Regions from separate parts of the Rhodoferax sp. GT1R46 genome, predicted to be linked through region 1. Evidence: riboswitches for the same ligand, from Rfam matches in the RefSeq annotation. Region 1 holds a riboswitch; the other holds the start of a gene.
What was found. Region 1 has a riboswitch for thiamine pyrophosphate ahead of AC097W_RS13455 (purine-cytosine permease family protein). Riboswitches for the same ligand answer to the same signal wherever they lie in the genome.
Positions count from the first base shown of each region.

Region 2: linked by a shared signal. The riboswitch ahead of thiC (phosphomethylpyrimidine synthase ThiC) and the one ahead of AC097W_RS13455 (purine-cytosine permease family protein) in region 1 are both predicted to bind thiamine pyrophosphate.

Region 1 is NZ_JBWMBC010000005.1:286,398-294,050, forward strand. Features, by position in the region: gene argB (acetylglutamate kinase) at 1-447, opposite strand, end outside; gene AC097W_RS13445 (PA4780 family RIO1-like protein kinase) at 605-1,480, opposite strand; gene ycaO (30S ribosomal protein S12 methylthiotransferase accessory factor YcaO) at 1,485-3,221, opposite strand; TPP riboswitch at 3,946-4,054, shown strand; gene AC097W_RS13455 (purine-cytosine permease family protein) at 4,134-5,435, shown strand; gene thiD (bifunctional hydroxymethylpyrimidine kinase/phosphomethylpyrimidine kinase) at 5,432-6,286, opposite strand; gene thiE (thiamine phosphate synthase) at 6,276-6,923, opposite strand; gene thiM (hydroxyethylthiazole kinase) at 6,941-7,653, opposite strand, start outside.
Region 2 is NZ_JBWMBC010000010.1:114,738-122,390, forward strand. Features, by position in the region: gene AC097W_RS18745 (thiazole synthase) at 1-532, opposite strand, end outside; gene thiS (sulfur carrier protein ThiS) at 537-764, opposite strand; gene AC097W_RS18755 (FAD-dependent oxidoreductase) at 761-1,849, opposite strand; gene thiC (phosphomethylpyrimidine synthase ThiC) at 1,880-3,793, opposite strand; TPP riboswitch at 3,877-3,977, opposite strand; gene aceK (bifunctional isocitrate dehydrogenase kinase/phosphatase) at 4,013-5,857, opposite strand; gene can (carbonate dehydratase) at 5,915-6,577, opposite strand; gene AC097W_RS18775 (LTA synthase family protein) at 6,586-7,653, opposite strand, start outside.

The DNA.
Region 1 (7,653 bases):
CGTCGGGTCGACGTTGTCCATCATCTTGAGCTTTTGCGCGCGGATCATGCCGCCATCGCGCCCGGTCAGGCCCACCGCCTTGCCGCCGGCCTGGTTGATGAGGCCCACAATGTCTTGCTGCACTTCACCGCCCAGCACCCACTCCACCACTTCCATGGTTTCGGCGTCGGTCACGCGCATGCCCTGGATGAACTCACCCTTTTTGCCCAAGCGCTTCAGCGCGCTTTCAATCTGCGGCCCGCCGCCATGCACCACCACCGGGTTGATGCCGACCAACTTCAGCAACACGACGTCTTCAGCGAACGCTTTTTGCAGTGCCGGATCGGTCATGGCGTTGCCGCCGTACTTGATGACCATGGTTTTGCCATGGAACTTGCGGATGTAGGGCAGCGCCTGCGCCAAAATTTCGGCTTTGTCGCTGGGGGCAATGTGGGGGGAGTCAGTCATGGTGGATCAGTTCACAAGTGAGGGGGCCGGGGAATGCCGGAATTGTGCCGCAATGTTTGTCCCCGACTACGGCCGGCCATTGGGCTTGCACGTATTTTGCTATTGAATTCATAGCTGCTTGCGCATATTCTGCGGGGGCTAGAGGCCTGTTTGACTACTAACGCGTGGGACGCAGCTGCGTTTCGGGCTTGACACCGGCCATACGCGCCAGGCGGGCTTCTTCTTCGTCGCGTGCGGCGTCAATCACGCGCATCACGCTCTTGAGGTCGGTGGGCTTCTCGTCGCGCTTGAAGTGACCGGAGAGCTCGGTCTCAGGCTGCAGCGCGGCGGTCTCGTACAGCGACCAGATCTCCTTGCCGTAGTCGGTGCGCAGCAACTCGGGGGCGAACTGGCCAAAGTAGGTGGCGAGGTTTTCCACATCGCGCTCCAGCAGGCGGGCGGCGTTGTTGTTGGCGGCGGCATCAATGGCCTGCGGCAGGTCGATGATGACCGGGCCATCGGCATCCACCAGGATGTTGTACTCCGACAAATCGCCATGCACGATGCCGGCACACAGCATGTAGACCACCTGGCGAATCAGAAATGCGTGGTATTTGCGGGCGGTCTCGGCGCTGAGCACCACGTCGTTGAGCCGGGGCGCAGGCATGCCATCGGCGTCACACACCAACTCCATCAACAACACACCTTCGTGAAAGTTGTAGGGCGTGGGCACGCGCACACCGGCAGCGGCCAATCGGTGCAGCGCATCCACCTCGGCATGCTGCCAGGCCGCCTCTTGCTCCTGGCGGCCGTAGCGCGAACCCTTGGCCATGGCGCGGGCCTGACGGCTGTTTTTGACCTTGCGGCCTTCGGTGTAGTCCACCGCCTGACGGAAGCTGCGCTTGTTGGCCTCTTTGTAGATCTTGGCGCAGAGCACATCGTCACCGTTCTTGACGACAAACACCATGGCTTCTTTGCCGCTCATGAGCTGGCGTACCACGGTGTCGATCAGTCCGTCTTCAACCAGCGGCTCCAGTCGTTCGGGGGTTCGCATGGCTTCAGGCGGCCTTGTGGAGTTTGCCGTAGGCGGTGAGCAGGCGCTGGTGCATGTCGCAGTGGGCCAAGTCGAGGCCGAGCGAGGGCTGACCAAAGAAGCGCAGCTCACCCACCAGCAGGGCGCGCGCCTGGCTCAGCGTGTCCGCACCGTAGAGGCTTTGCAAAGCCGCCTCATAACGGGCAGCGCCGTGGCCGGCGTCGAGTTGTTGCAGGTTTTCGATGCAACCGTACACGCGCAGGCGATCGGCGTTGATCTGGCCGAAATGGCGCATCCACTCGCATCCCTCTGCGACCGCGGCCTGGTTCCCACAGGCCAGCGCCAGCAGGGTTTTGAGTTCGCCCACGCGCAGGTCTTTCCAGAACGCATCTGCGCCGGGCGCCAGACCAATCAGGGCAGCCACCAGGCGGTCTTCGGTCAGGCCGTTTTCGTTGAGGGTGTCGAGCAGGTCGCTGCACTCTTCGTTGTCGAGCTCGCTCAGGTGACAGATGGCCTCGCGAATGGGGTTGGCAACGCTGTTGTTTTCCCACTCCAGCTCGTCAACCGGGTAGATCTCTGACATGCCGGGCACGATGATGCGGCAGGCATATACGCCCAGGTGGGTGAAGTCGGCCACATAGATGTCCATGCCCGTGGCGTGGATGGTGTTGACCGACCACGCATAGTCTTCGGCCGTGGTGGTGCTGAAGTTCCAGTCGGCAAACGGGAAGTCGGGCTTCGTGCCCAGGAAGTTCCAGCTGATGATGCCGCTTGAATCCACAAAGTGAATTTCGATGTTGGGCGAGCTGGCAATTTCTTCCATGTCAAAACCAGGGGCCGGAAAGCCCGCCAGCGCGTCCAGCGCACGGCCTTGCAGCAGTTCGGTGAGGGCGCGCTCCAGCGCAATTTCAAAGCGCGGGTGCGCGCCAAAGCTGGAGAAGCAGCCCTGGTCCACCGGGTTGAGCAGGGTCACGTTCATGACCGGAAACTTGCCCCCCAGCGAGGCGTCTTTCACCAGAATGCCAAAGCCTGCGTCGCGCAGGCCCTTGATTCCGGCCGCAATGCGGGGGTAGCGGTTGATCACCGCTTCGGGCACATCCGGCAGGCACAGACCTTCGCTGATGATGCGGAACTTGATGAAGCGCTCAAACACCTCGGACAGCGCCTGCGTGCGGGCTTCGGGCGGCGTGTTGCCGGCCGACATGCCGTTGCTGACATACAGGTTGCTGATGATGTTGACCGGGAAATAGGTGACCGCGTCATCACGCAGGCGCACGTACGGGATGGCGCAGATGCCGCGCTCCATGTGGCCTGAGTTGAAATCGACCAGCGTGTGGGCATCGATGGTGCCGCGCGGGTTGTAAAACTTTTGCAGCTCGGGGTTCAGCAGGCCCAGCGGCCATTCTCCGTTCTCGCCCGGTTGGAACCATTCTTCTTGCGGGTAGTGCACAAAAGCGCGCTCTTCACTCTCGGCGTAGGGGTAGCCGAGGTAGTAATGGTTCCAGAAGTAGTTGCATGACAGGCGTTCAAAAAACTCGCCCAGTGCGCTGGCCAGCGAGGCCAGTTTGGTAGCGCCTTTGCCATTGGTAAACATGATGGGGCAATCGCGGTCGCGCACATGCACGGACCAGATGCCGTCGATGGGGTTGAGCCACGAACGCTCTTCCACATGGAAGCCCAGGGCCAGCAGCTTGGCTTGCATGGAGTTGATGGACGACTCTAACGAGGCGTCTTTGCCGACGATGAAGCTTTCTGTGGTCACGGGGGAATCCTGGTAAACGCTGCGCAGAGCGTGAAGATGAAACAGTTTTCAACGACCCAAGCGGTCGAGAAAAAAAGCCCACAGGGCGTGGGCTTGTTGGTATGGCGTTGCCAGCATTTTAACGCGGGCTTCCGTTTCAGTCGTGGATACCCCTTGGCCTCTGTATTCCCCTGACGCACAAACAGGAACGGGTGGAACGCAATAGAACCGATCACGCGTTTGCACAGGCGCCAACGAAAAAGGGTGCCAAGTTACCTTGACACCCTTCTTCCGGTGGCGGCTAAGCTTTATTTGCCAACAGCAACGGCAGGCTTCACAGCAGTACCCTTACTGGCTTTGACATGCTTTACCTTTTTGACTGCATGGGCCTTTTTTGCGGCAGGCTTTGCAGTCATTCCGCCATCGGCCACTGCGATTGAAGGTGCCGTTACGGTGGCTGCAATAGGGGCTGCCTTGGGTGCCGCTGGAGCCTGGGCAAATGAAACAGCTGCAACGCTTGAAAGAACGGCCGCAGCGACAAGGGTTTTGAAATTCAACATGTTGTGTACTCACTCTATTACGACAGTCGCCAAAGCTCCGACTGTCACGAGCGGCCCAGCTTGTTTGCCGGGCTTGTAGTAACAACGCGGGGTTTGTGCTGACGTTGACCACATTCACGATTGTTTACACAGCGCGCCTGCCGCGCTCATTCCCTCGCTTAAAATCCACAGCGTGTTCGCAAGAGCACATTCGCTAGGGGTGTTGCTTCGCGTTCAAAAACGCAGAGCGACTGAGAAAGTCCCTTTGAACCTGATTGAGGTAATCCTCGCGCAGGGAAGCTGGTCCAGCCACGTTGTCACGGTCTTCTCATTTGACATAAGCCCGTGGCTGGGCAAACGCCCACCTGCCAACACTTTTGCTTGGAGCAAATGTATGGCAAATACAAAAAAAACTGACGCAGTGAATGAAGCCTTGGCGCCCATCGCCAACGCCGACCGCGTTTTTAGCTGGAATGAACATGCGTCCCTCTGGTTCAGTCTGGGCGTGGGCTTGCTGGTCATGCAGATTGGCGCCTACCTTGTGCCTGCGGTGGGTACCCGTGATGCGGCCATCGCCATTGTGCTGGGGTCCCTGGTCGGCTCCGGCTTGCTGGCCTGGACCGCCCGTCTGGGTTGCGAAAGCGGACTGACCAGTGCGGGCTTGATGCACAGCACCTATGGCAGCCTGTTTGCACGCTTGCCCGTGTTGCTCAACATCGCCCAGTTGATTGGCTGGACCACGTTTGAACTGGTGGTGATGCGCGACGGCACTGCCGCAGTGGCCAAGCAGTCTTTGGCCCTGTCACTGAACGGGCCGTCGGGGATCGCCATCACGACTTTGTTGTGGGGCGGTGTGCTGGTCTTGTTGCTGTCGGGCTCCATGACCAAACTGGTGCGCAAGTTGATTGGGCGCTTCGGCTTGCCATTGGTCATTGCATCGCTGCTTTGGCTGACATGGCAGTTCGGCATTCAGTTGCATGCCAAAGGATTCGATGCCTTCTGGGCCAAACCCGGTGACGGCAGCATGGGTTTGCTGGCGGCCATGGATCTGGTGATTGCCATGCCCGTATCGTGGCTGCCACTGGTGGCGGACTATGCGCGCCACGGACGTTCAGGGCGCAGCGCCATGAGCGGCACCTGGCTGGGTTATGCCCTTGCCAACATGTGGTGCTACGCGCTGGGCGTGATGGTTGCCAACGTCGCACAGCCGGATATGGACCTGGTCAGTGCACTGCTGCTTGCACAGGGTGGACTGATTGCCCTGAGCCTGATTCTGGTGGATGAGATCGACAACGCCTATGGCGACGTTTACTCGGGTGCCGTATCAGCCCACAGCATCAAGCCATCGTGGTCGATTCGCAAATGGGGCGTGGGTCTGGCCATTGTTTGCACGGCTCTGGCCATGGTGTTGCCCATGCACAGCCTGGAACCTTTCCTGCTGATGCTGAGCTCCGTTTTTGTTCCTTTGTACGGCGTCATACTGGGCCGACTGGGACTGGGCCAGGCAGTTTTCTCTGCACCGAATAGCAAAATCGACTATGTGGCTGCGACCCTGTGGGTTGTGGGCATTGGCCTCTACCAGGCATTGGCCGCCTGGGCTCCGCAATGGGGCGCTACATTGCCCACGCTGGCCGTGACATTCGCGCTGGCTTGGGCTAGCCGCCCCCAGCGCACAGTGCTGGCTGCCCGCGTCTAAAGCGGGACCAGCCGCATCGCAAGAGGAGCGAACCCGTGGTTTAGCGGGCCGCCTCCTTGGCCGGTGCGCACCTGCGAGCCACTCTGCAGGGCGCCGCGAATGTAGGTTCTTGCGCTCTGCACGGAGTCAATCAAGGATTCACCTACGGCCAGGTACGCGGCAATGGCCGATGACAGCGTGCAACCCGTGCCGTGGGTATTGGCACTGCGGATGCGTGGTGCGCGCATCCATAAACGCGCCCCCTTGGCATCCAGGTACAGGTCTGAGACCGTGTCTCCAGCCAAATGCCCTCCCTTGAGCAGGACGGCATGCGCACCCATTCTCAGCAGGTCGGCAGCCGCCGCTTCCATGTCGTGTTCTGAGGCGAGCGCGCGCCCGACCAGCAGGGCCGCTTCGTCCAGATTCGGTGTGATCAGCGCCACACGGGGAAACAGTTCTCGCACCAACACATCCACCGCCGTGTTGTCGATCAGGACCGCGCCACTGGTGGCGACCATGACCGGATCGAACACCACGTGAACAAGGGCGTGCCGGTCGATGGCTTGGGCCACGGTGTGCACGATCTCTGGAGAGTGCAGCATGCCGACTTTGACGGCATCTACACCGATGTCTTCGACCACTGCGTCAATCTGATCGCGTAGCATCGCTGGCGGGATGGGGTGAATGGAACGCACACCGCAGGTGTTCTGGGCGGTCAAGGCCGTGATGGCCGTCATGCCAAAACACCCCAGCGCTGAAAAGGTCTTGAGGTCAGCCTGAATACCGGCGCCCCCTCCGCTGTCGGACCCGGCTATCGACAGGACGCGCGGGTAGCGGTATGAGAACGGATAAATAAGCGGTTCATTCGCCATGGAATATCTTCCTGAAATTTCTTGCTGCATCGGCCGGATCAGGCGCAGAACACAGCGCGCTGACAAGGGCCAGACTGTCTGCGCCGGCCTCCAGTACCGCGCGCGCATTGCCAGCGTGAATGCCACCAATTGCCACCAGCGGCAAATCGGTACGGGCACGCGCCTCGCGCAAACCCTGCAGTTCCCAAGGGGCCAAGGTATCTGTTTTGGTGGCCGTGGCAAACACAGGGCTGACGCCCAGATAGTCCACGGGCAGAGTGGCGCTGTGCACAACCTGGTCCAGCGTCTCGACCGAAAGGCCAATGAACACCTCCGGGGGCAACAAGCGCCGCGCGTGCGCGACAGGCATGTCGCCCTGGCCCAAATGCACGCCTTGCGCCGCGCAGGCCATGGCAATATCAATGCGGTCATTGATGACCAAAGGGATCTTCAAAGGCCCCAACAATTGACTCAGCGCGATGGCCTGGGCACAGAAGTCCCGCGTGTTGAGCGTCTTTTCGCGCAGCTGCACGCACGTCACGCCACCCTGCACCGCGGCCATCACCACATCCGCCAGCGTGCGCCCCCTCAAGCTGGCCTGGTCGGTAACCAGATACAGACGCAGCGCCCTCAATAGCGCGGACCTGTCGTATCGCATGGCGGCTATAGCGCCCGCTACCACGGCTCAACTTTTAGCTGCAAGCGGGCCTCGAAGGTGGCTTGGTCCAGCAACTGCAGTTCGTCGAGCATGGTGACCTGCATGCTGCCCACCCCCTGGCGACGCACCACGGATTTTTCGGCCGCAACTTCACCGACAACTCCCATCAGCGCCATGGCGGACACAGTGGCGCGCCATGCATCGGGTTGCACTGCGCAGAAGGCGCCAATGAGCGCGGTGGCGGAGCAGCCAACGCCGGTAATTCGGGTCATCCACTCGTGTCCATTGGACAGCTGGGCCCAGCGGTGCTTCGCGTCCAGAATATGGTCCGTCTGCCCGCTCACGCAGACCACTCCTTGTGTACGTTGCACCAAGGCTAAGGCCGCTGCGATGGCGTCATTGGCTGCCGCAGTGCTGTCCACACCGCGCGTTTGCACGCTGTCACCCGCCACGCTCATAATTTCGGAGCCATTACCGCGAATGACGGTTGGAAGTGCGGTGTTGAGAAGAAGCTCAATACTTGCGTTTCTGTACGGTGTGGCACCCGCGCCGACCGGGTCGAACACCACGGGAATACCGCGCCGATCCGCGGCGACCATGGCGAGGCGCATGCTCTCAATCCAGTAGGGATCCAGTGTGCCGATGTTGACCACCAGAGATTGCGCAATGCCGACCATGTCAGCCACCTCTTCATGGGCATGGGCCATCACGGGCGATGCGCCAACCGCCA
Region 2 (7,653 bases), on a different contig from region 1:
CGCGCAGGGTCCGTAGGGCGCCGGGGTTGACCAGGCCTTGGCCGGAGCCAATGGGTGCGCCCCAAGGCATGAGGATGGTGCAGCCCACATCCAGCAAACGCTGGCAGCTGACCAGGTCATCCATGCAATAAGGAAACACGTCAAAACCGTCTTTGACGAGTTGCCGGGCGGCATCCACCAGCTCAAAAGGGTCGGGCTGCAGGGTGTGCTCGTCGCCCACCACCTCCAGCTTGATCCAGGGGGTGTCAAACAGTTCGCGCGCCATGTGGGCCAGGGTGATGGCCTCGCGCGCTGTGCGGCAACCTGCGGTGTTGGGCAGCAGGTGCGCGCCGCTGGCCTTGATCATGCGGAAGAAATCACCGGCTTGTGCGCCGTGCGCGAGCTGGCGGCGCAGCCCCATGGTGACCACCTGCGCGCCGGACGCGGCAATGGCCTGCTGCAAAACAGCGGGCGACGGATAGGCTGCCGTGCCGAGAAAAAAGCGGCTCTGCAGCGTGCGCCCGCCGATCGTCCAGTTGCTGGTGGTGTCCACGGCTTTAGCCTCCTTCAATCGGTTGAAACGTGACAATGGCATCGCCATCAGCCAGCACGCACTGCGCACGCTGGGTGAGGGACACAAACTGGCCGTTGACGGCAGTGGCCAGCGCGTTGGCTTGCAGCCCTTGCGCATCCACCCACGCTGCCAGGGTACAGGCGGGCGTGGGTTGCGCTACGCCGTTAACAATGACGGTAATACCGACGGAAATGGGGTTCACAGCGTTCATAAAAATCCGTGTGCCAGCGCGTCTTCCACCATGGCGGGCCCAATCAGCCAGCCATGGCGATAGAGCCCGTTGATGCGGGTGATGCCGGGCTCTTGCGACAAAATCGGCAAATTATCGGGCAAGGTCGGGCGCAGATTGGACTCTGAGTGCACCACGCGGGCCTCGGCCAGCTCAGGAATCACGCTGTGCGCTGCACTGAGCAGCTCCAGCGTGCTGCGCAGTGAGACCGGCGAGCGGTCCTCGCTCTCGATTTCGCTGGCGCCCACCACGATCAGATCACCCGGACGCGGCACGATGTAGACCGAATGGCGTGGGTGCATCAGGCGAATGGCACGCGTCAACTGAACGCCTGGCGCGTGCAACCAGAAGACTTCGCCGCGCACCCCGCGCACCGGCAACTGCGGGCGCGCGCCTGTGCCGCGCACATCAAACACATGGTCGAAACGGCGCACTTCGGGGGTGTGCGGGGCATGCGCGCCCTGGGCGGCATCGTTTGACGAACGCACGGTCAACGTGCGCGCATCGACCGCATCCACCGTGGTCTGCCAGTGCCATTGCGTGCCTTGCCGCGTGGCCTGCGTGGCGAGGGCCTGCATGGCTTGCACGGTGTGAATCTGCCCTTCGCAGGGCAGCAACCAGCTCAGGCTGGGGCCGCTCACTGCGGGCTCCAGCTCGGCCAGCCGTGCGCGGTCCAGCGGCTCGGGCTGATACGGCGCACCGGCCTTGGCTTGCAGCAAACCCACCACCCGCTGGGCGGCGCCCGCATCGCTGCGGTGGGCAACCAGCAGGCTGCCTTGCAGACGCAGCGCCACCGGGCCATCGTCCGCACCCAGCCCCTGAACGATAGCGGGCCACAACGCACACGAACGCAGCCCCCAAGAAAAAACGCGCGCATCGGCGCACTCGAGCTCGGCCACGGGGCTGAGCATGCCGGCCGCTGTCCAGCCGGCAGCTTGCGAACCGGAGTCACTGCTCGGCCCCGGGCCTGCAGCGGGGTCAAACACCTCAACCGTATGCCCAGCCCCGCTGAGCCTGAGCGCCAGAAGCCGCCCGAGCAGGCCTGCGCCTGCGATTCCAATGTGCACGTTTGTCTCCTGTGGTTGGGGTACTGTGCGTCAGGCCTTGTCAGCAGGCGCCGTCGTCTGCAGGGGCTTGATAGGAATGTAGATTTCGCTACCCTGCCGCTTGAAGGTGTCCGACATGGTTTGCATGCCCTCGCGCAAGGCTTGCTCGTCGGTGACACCCAGGTTTTTGGCGTACTCGCGCACCTCTTGCGTGATCTTCATGGAGCAAAACTTGGGGCCACACATGGAGCAGAAATGCGCCACCTTAGACGAGTCCTTGGGCAGGGTCTCATCGTGGAAATTGCGCGCCGTGTCCGGGTCTAGCGACAGATTGAACTGGTCCATCCAACGGAATTCAAAGCGGGCTCTGGAGAGCGCGTCATCGCGTGCCCGCACCCCTGGGTGCCCCTTGGCCACGTCGGCCACGTGGGCGGCGATCTTGTAGGTGATGATGCCCACCTTCACGTCTTCGCGGTCCGGCAGGCCCAGGTGTTCCTTGGGTGTGACGTAGCACAGCATGGCGGTGCCGAACCAGCCAATCATGGCCGCGCCAATACCGCTGGTGATGTGGTCGTAGCCGGGGGCAATGTCGGTAGTCAGTGGGCCCAGGGTGTAGAACGGAGCTTCGTCGCAGTGCTTGAGCTGCTCGGTCATATTGGCCTGCACCATGTGCAGGGGCACGTGGCCTGGGCCTTCAATCATGACCTGCACGTCTTGCTGCCAGGCCTTCTTGGTCAACTCACCCAGGGTGCGCAATTCAGCAAACTGGGCTTCGTCATTCGCATCGGCACCCGAGCCGGGGCGCAGGCCATCGCCCAGCGAGTAGCTCACGTCATACGCCTTCATGATCTCGGTCATCTCATCGAAGTGCGTGTACAGGAAGTTTTCTTTGTGGTGGGCAATACACCACTTGGCCATGATGGAGCCGCCGCGCGACACGATGCCGGTCACGCGGTTGGCGGTCAGGTGAATGAAGGCCAGGCGCACACCGGCGTGCACGGTGAAGTAATCCACGCCCTGCTCGGCTTGTTCGATCAGCGTGTCGCGGAAGATTTCCCAGGTCAGGTCTTCGGCCACGCCGCACACCTTCTCCAGCGCCTGGTAAATCGGCACGGTGCCAATCGGCACGGGCGAGTTGCGCACGATCCAGTCGCGCGTGGTGTGAATGTTCTTGCCGGTGGACAAATCCATGACCGTGTCTGCGCCCCAGCGGATGGACCAGACCAGTTTCTCCACTTCTTCTTCGATGCTGGATGTGACCGCCGAGTTGCCGATGTTGGCGTTGATCTTCACCAAAAAGTTACGGCCAATGGCCATGGGCTCCAACTCGGTGTGGTTGATGTTGGCCGGGATGATGGCACGGCCACGGGCTACCTCGTCGCGCACAAACTCGGGCGTCATCACGCGGGGAATGCTGGCGCCAAAGCTGTTGCCGGCCAGGCGCTTTTCGCGCGCTGCGTCCCCCAGGTACTGGGCCATCCACTCCAGGTTCTGGTTCTCGCGGATGGCCACATATTCCATCTCGGGCGTGACGATGCCTTTGCGGGCGTAATGCATTTGCGAGACATTGGCGCCGCCACCCACGCCACCTTTTGCGCGCCGGGGCTGGCGTTGCAGACCCGAAGCCTGGGCGCGCAAAGCGGCCAGGGCATCCGTTTCACCATTTTTGAGGCCATCATCCAGCGCAAACGGCGGACGACCGGTGTAGAGCTCGGTATCTCCCCGGCTCTCGACCCAGCTCTGGCGCACCAGCGGCAGGCCCTGCCGCACGTCGATGGCGGCCGCGGGGTCGGTGTAGGGGCCAGAGGTGTCATACACCGTGACCGCTTCGCCATTGCTCTGCATGATTTCACGCAACGGCACCTGAATATCGGCACGGCGGCCGGGCACGTAGATCTTGCGCGAGGAAGGAAGCGGTTCGCGGGTGAGGCGGATGAATTGGGCTAGCTTGTCGGGGGCGTTCATGGTGTCTCCGGTTGGTAACCCGAAGACGAAACACATTCCACAACACGCAAACCCGAAAGGGGTACCGCCCGGACGGCGCTGGGCCGTTGGCGGTACTGCTCTTCTTACGCTGGTATGAACCAGATCAAGTTCGCGGGTTTGGAATCCATCTCAGCGCAACCATTGCGCACCCCGGGCAGGCAGGAGTGTAAGCCAAAACTCCGCCAGCCCCCCGTGCCATCAGGCCGAGTTGCGAAAGCGTTTCTCGCGGTCGTAGGGGAACACGTCATGCACGTGGCCTTGCAAAATCCGGTCCTTGTGGCCCTGCCAGAAAGCCGCATCCAGCAAATCGGCGTGGTGCTTCATGAACACTTCGCGTACGGCCGGATTGCCCAGCAGAAAGGGACCAAAGGTCTCCGGAAACACATCTTTGGGACCCACGCTGTACCAGACCTCGCCCGACATTTCGTCCTCTTCGTTGCGCGGCGTAGGCACTTTGCGGAAGTTGCAGTCGGTGATGTATTCGATTTCGTCGTAGTCGTAAAACACCACCTTGCCATGGCGGGTGATACCGAAGTTTTTCCACAGCATATCGCCGGGGAAGATGTTGGCCGCCACAAGGTCCTTGATGGCATTGCCGTACTCCACCACGCCACGCTCGATCTGCTCACGGGCTCGCGCGGCTTCCGGGCTCTGGTTACGGGCATCGGCACCGCCCGCATCGAACGCTTCCTGCAGGTAAATATTGAGCGGAATCATGCGCCGCTCGATGTAGACGTGCTTGATGATGACTTCAATCTTGCCGTCGCCATCGCGGTCGCTGATTTCCAGCTGGCTGGGTGCGAATTTTTGAATCTCGGCGATCAGCTCGTCGTCAAAGCGGTCGCGCGGAAAGCCCACCTCGCTGTACTCCAGCGTGTCGGCCATGCGGCCCACGCGGTCGTGCTGTTTCACCAGCAAATACTTGCCTTTGATCTGTTCGCGGCTGGTGTCTTTTTGCGGCGGGTAGTAGTCCTTGATGACCTTGAAAACATAGGGAAAACTGGGCAAGTCAAACACCAGCATGACCATGCCCTTGATACCCGGCGCAATGCGGAATTGGTCGCTGGAGTGGCGCAAGTGGTGCAGGAAGTCGCGATAAAACAGGGTCTTGCCCTGCTTGGCCAAGCCCAGCGCGTTGTAAATTTCATTGCGTGGTTTGCGCGGCATCATGCTGCGCAAGTACTGCACGTAGGCAGAGGGGATCTCCATATCCACCATGAAGTAAGCGCGCGCAAAGCTGAACAGCAGCAGCAAGTCGTCTTCGCCAAACAGGGCCGCGTCGATGAGCAGCCTGGGCGTGTGGCTGGAGGCGTCTTTGGGCACCTTGGTGTGCAGCACCGGCAGTGCAAACGGAAACTCGTTGAAGCCGTTGATCATCTTGCCGACGATGTAGCAGCCTTTATTGCGAAAAAACAGGCCCGTGAGCACCTGAATCTGGAAGTTGGCACGCACGGTCGCGTTGCCCAGGCGGGCCTCCAGCGCCTGCTGCACCCAGGTGCAGTCGCGCTCCAGGTTGTCAAACGGCACCCGCAGATCAAAGTCGCCGATCATCTGCATGAGCATGGCGTGCATGGTGGCGCGACTGGGGTAGTACGGCCGGTAAGTGGGACGCTTTTCAGAATCGTCGTTCTCGATGTATTCCGTGCTGACGGCCGGGCGTACAAAGATGAAATCGTTCTGAAAATAACTGCGGTGCAGGATCTTGGTGGTCACCGAGTTGAAAAACGTTTCCGCCAACTCTGGCTGGTGGTGGTTGACCAGCAGCCCGATGTAATGCAGCTTGATCTGTTGCCAGATGTCCATGCTCTGTTCGCCGGCCTTGAATTCGCGCTCCAGCCGACGCGAGCATTCTTTGACGCGCAGGTCATAGAACTCGATGCGCTCACGCTGCGCACGCTGCTGGCCATGCCAGTCGGCGGTTTCGAACCGGTGCTTGGCGCGGCCCGATTCAGTGCGAAACAGGCGGTAGTGGCGGTTGAAGCCATCCATCATCGCCTTGGCGATGTCATAGGCAACAGAAGAATCAAGACGCGTTGGAAACATGTTTGCTACTTTATTGATAGCTGCTTGCGCAATGCTGACGTGGGCTACAGTGTGTTTTTATACATGCCGCGGCATCAAGCGCACACCGGACAGGGCTTCGCCGTACAGCGCGTCGAGGTCATCCGTGCCCGACACCGTCATGTGCAGGTCCTGCAGCAGACCGTCCTGCAAACCGTACACCCAGCCATGCAGCGTGACGTCCTGGCCACGGGCCCATGCGTCCCGCATCACCGTGCTGAGCGCCACGTTCACCACCTGCTCAATGGCATTGAGCTCGCACAGCGCGTCCGCGCGGCCATGCTCGGGGATCACGTCAAGAATGTCACGATGGCGGTCACGCACGTCCTGCACGTGGCGCAGCCAGTTGTCGGCCAGGCCAATGCGCGCTCCCTCCAACGCCGCCTGCACACCGGAACAGCCGTAATGCCCCACCACCATGATGTGTGCCACCTTGAGCCGCTCCACCGCAAACTGGATGGTGGACAAGGCATTGAGGTCGGAATGCACCACCACATTGGCGACGTTGCGGTGCACAAAAACCTCGCCAGGCTCCAGCCCGGTAATCTGGTTGGCGGGCACGCGGCTGTCGGAACAGCCGATCCACATGTAGCGGGGCTTTTGCTGCGCCTTGAGGTTCGTAAAAAACCCGGGACGCTCGCGCTCCATCTGTGCGGCCCAGGCACGGTTATGGGCAAAAAGATCACTGAGCTTGGCGGACATGGGTCACCTTATTTTTTGAGTGAAATGCGGACATTCCAGTCCAGCAGGCCGTAGCGGGCGCGCTCTTGCTGGTCATCCAGTGCATTGAACTGGCAATCGGAAGCGGGTTTGGCAAGTGGGCCCGGTGCGGCGCTGCAACCAAAGGAATTCTTATTGCCCAGCAGCCACAGACCCTGCGCGTTACGCGCTTCGCCGGTGAAAAACATGGCACGCGGTGCGCTCAGCGGGTCGCCTATTTTGGGCGCTTCCAGCAGATTGCGTCCCGAGTTGATATACGGCCCGGTGACGCCCGCAAGCGGCAGCAAGGTATTGAACATATCGCGGTGGCTGGCGGGCAGCGCCTGCTGCGGGCCGCATTGCAGGCCTTCGCCCCAGATGAGAAAAGGCACTTGGCGCATGAGGTAGCGTCGACTGGCTTCGGCGTAAACGCCAAAGGATCGCACGTTGTGGTCACCCGTGGCAGCCACAATCGTGTTGCTCTTGAGCGGGCCGCTCTGCACGGACTGGACGAATTCACCTAACAAATCAGCAGCGTAGTGGTAGGAGTCGAGGTTGAGCATCAGCGTCTCGGAACTCGTTTCCCCCTTCCACAGCGCCATGTCGCGCGGCACACGCTTGTAATCCGCAGGAAGATCGTAGGGAGGGTGGTTGGTGGAGGTGAGCACAAACACAAAAATGGGTTTATCGACCGGCTGTGCGGCAAGGCGTTTTTTCAGGTACCTGAAGACATAGCTGTCCCACACGCCCCAAATGCCCAGCGTGGCCTCGGGGTACTCGGCTTTCAGGTTGTTGGCGTCAATGACTTCGTCAAAGCCCTGCACCTTGAGCACGCGGTTCAGGTCGCGCCAGCCGGAGCGGGCCGAAGTAACGAACAGGGTCTGGTAACCCGCGTCCTTGATGACTTTGGCAATCGACCACGGAATCGGTTTGCGCCCTACGTCACCCAACGTCAGCGGCGTAATGGGTGTGGAAAACAAAATGGCTTCCAGCGACGGGTGGGTGCCGGGTTGGGCCGAATCAAAATTACTGAAATGGCACGCCCTGCTCGGGTCCGCCAGCGTGGGAGCCAGACGACC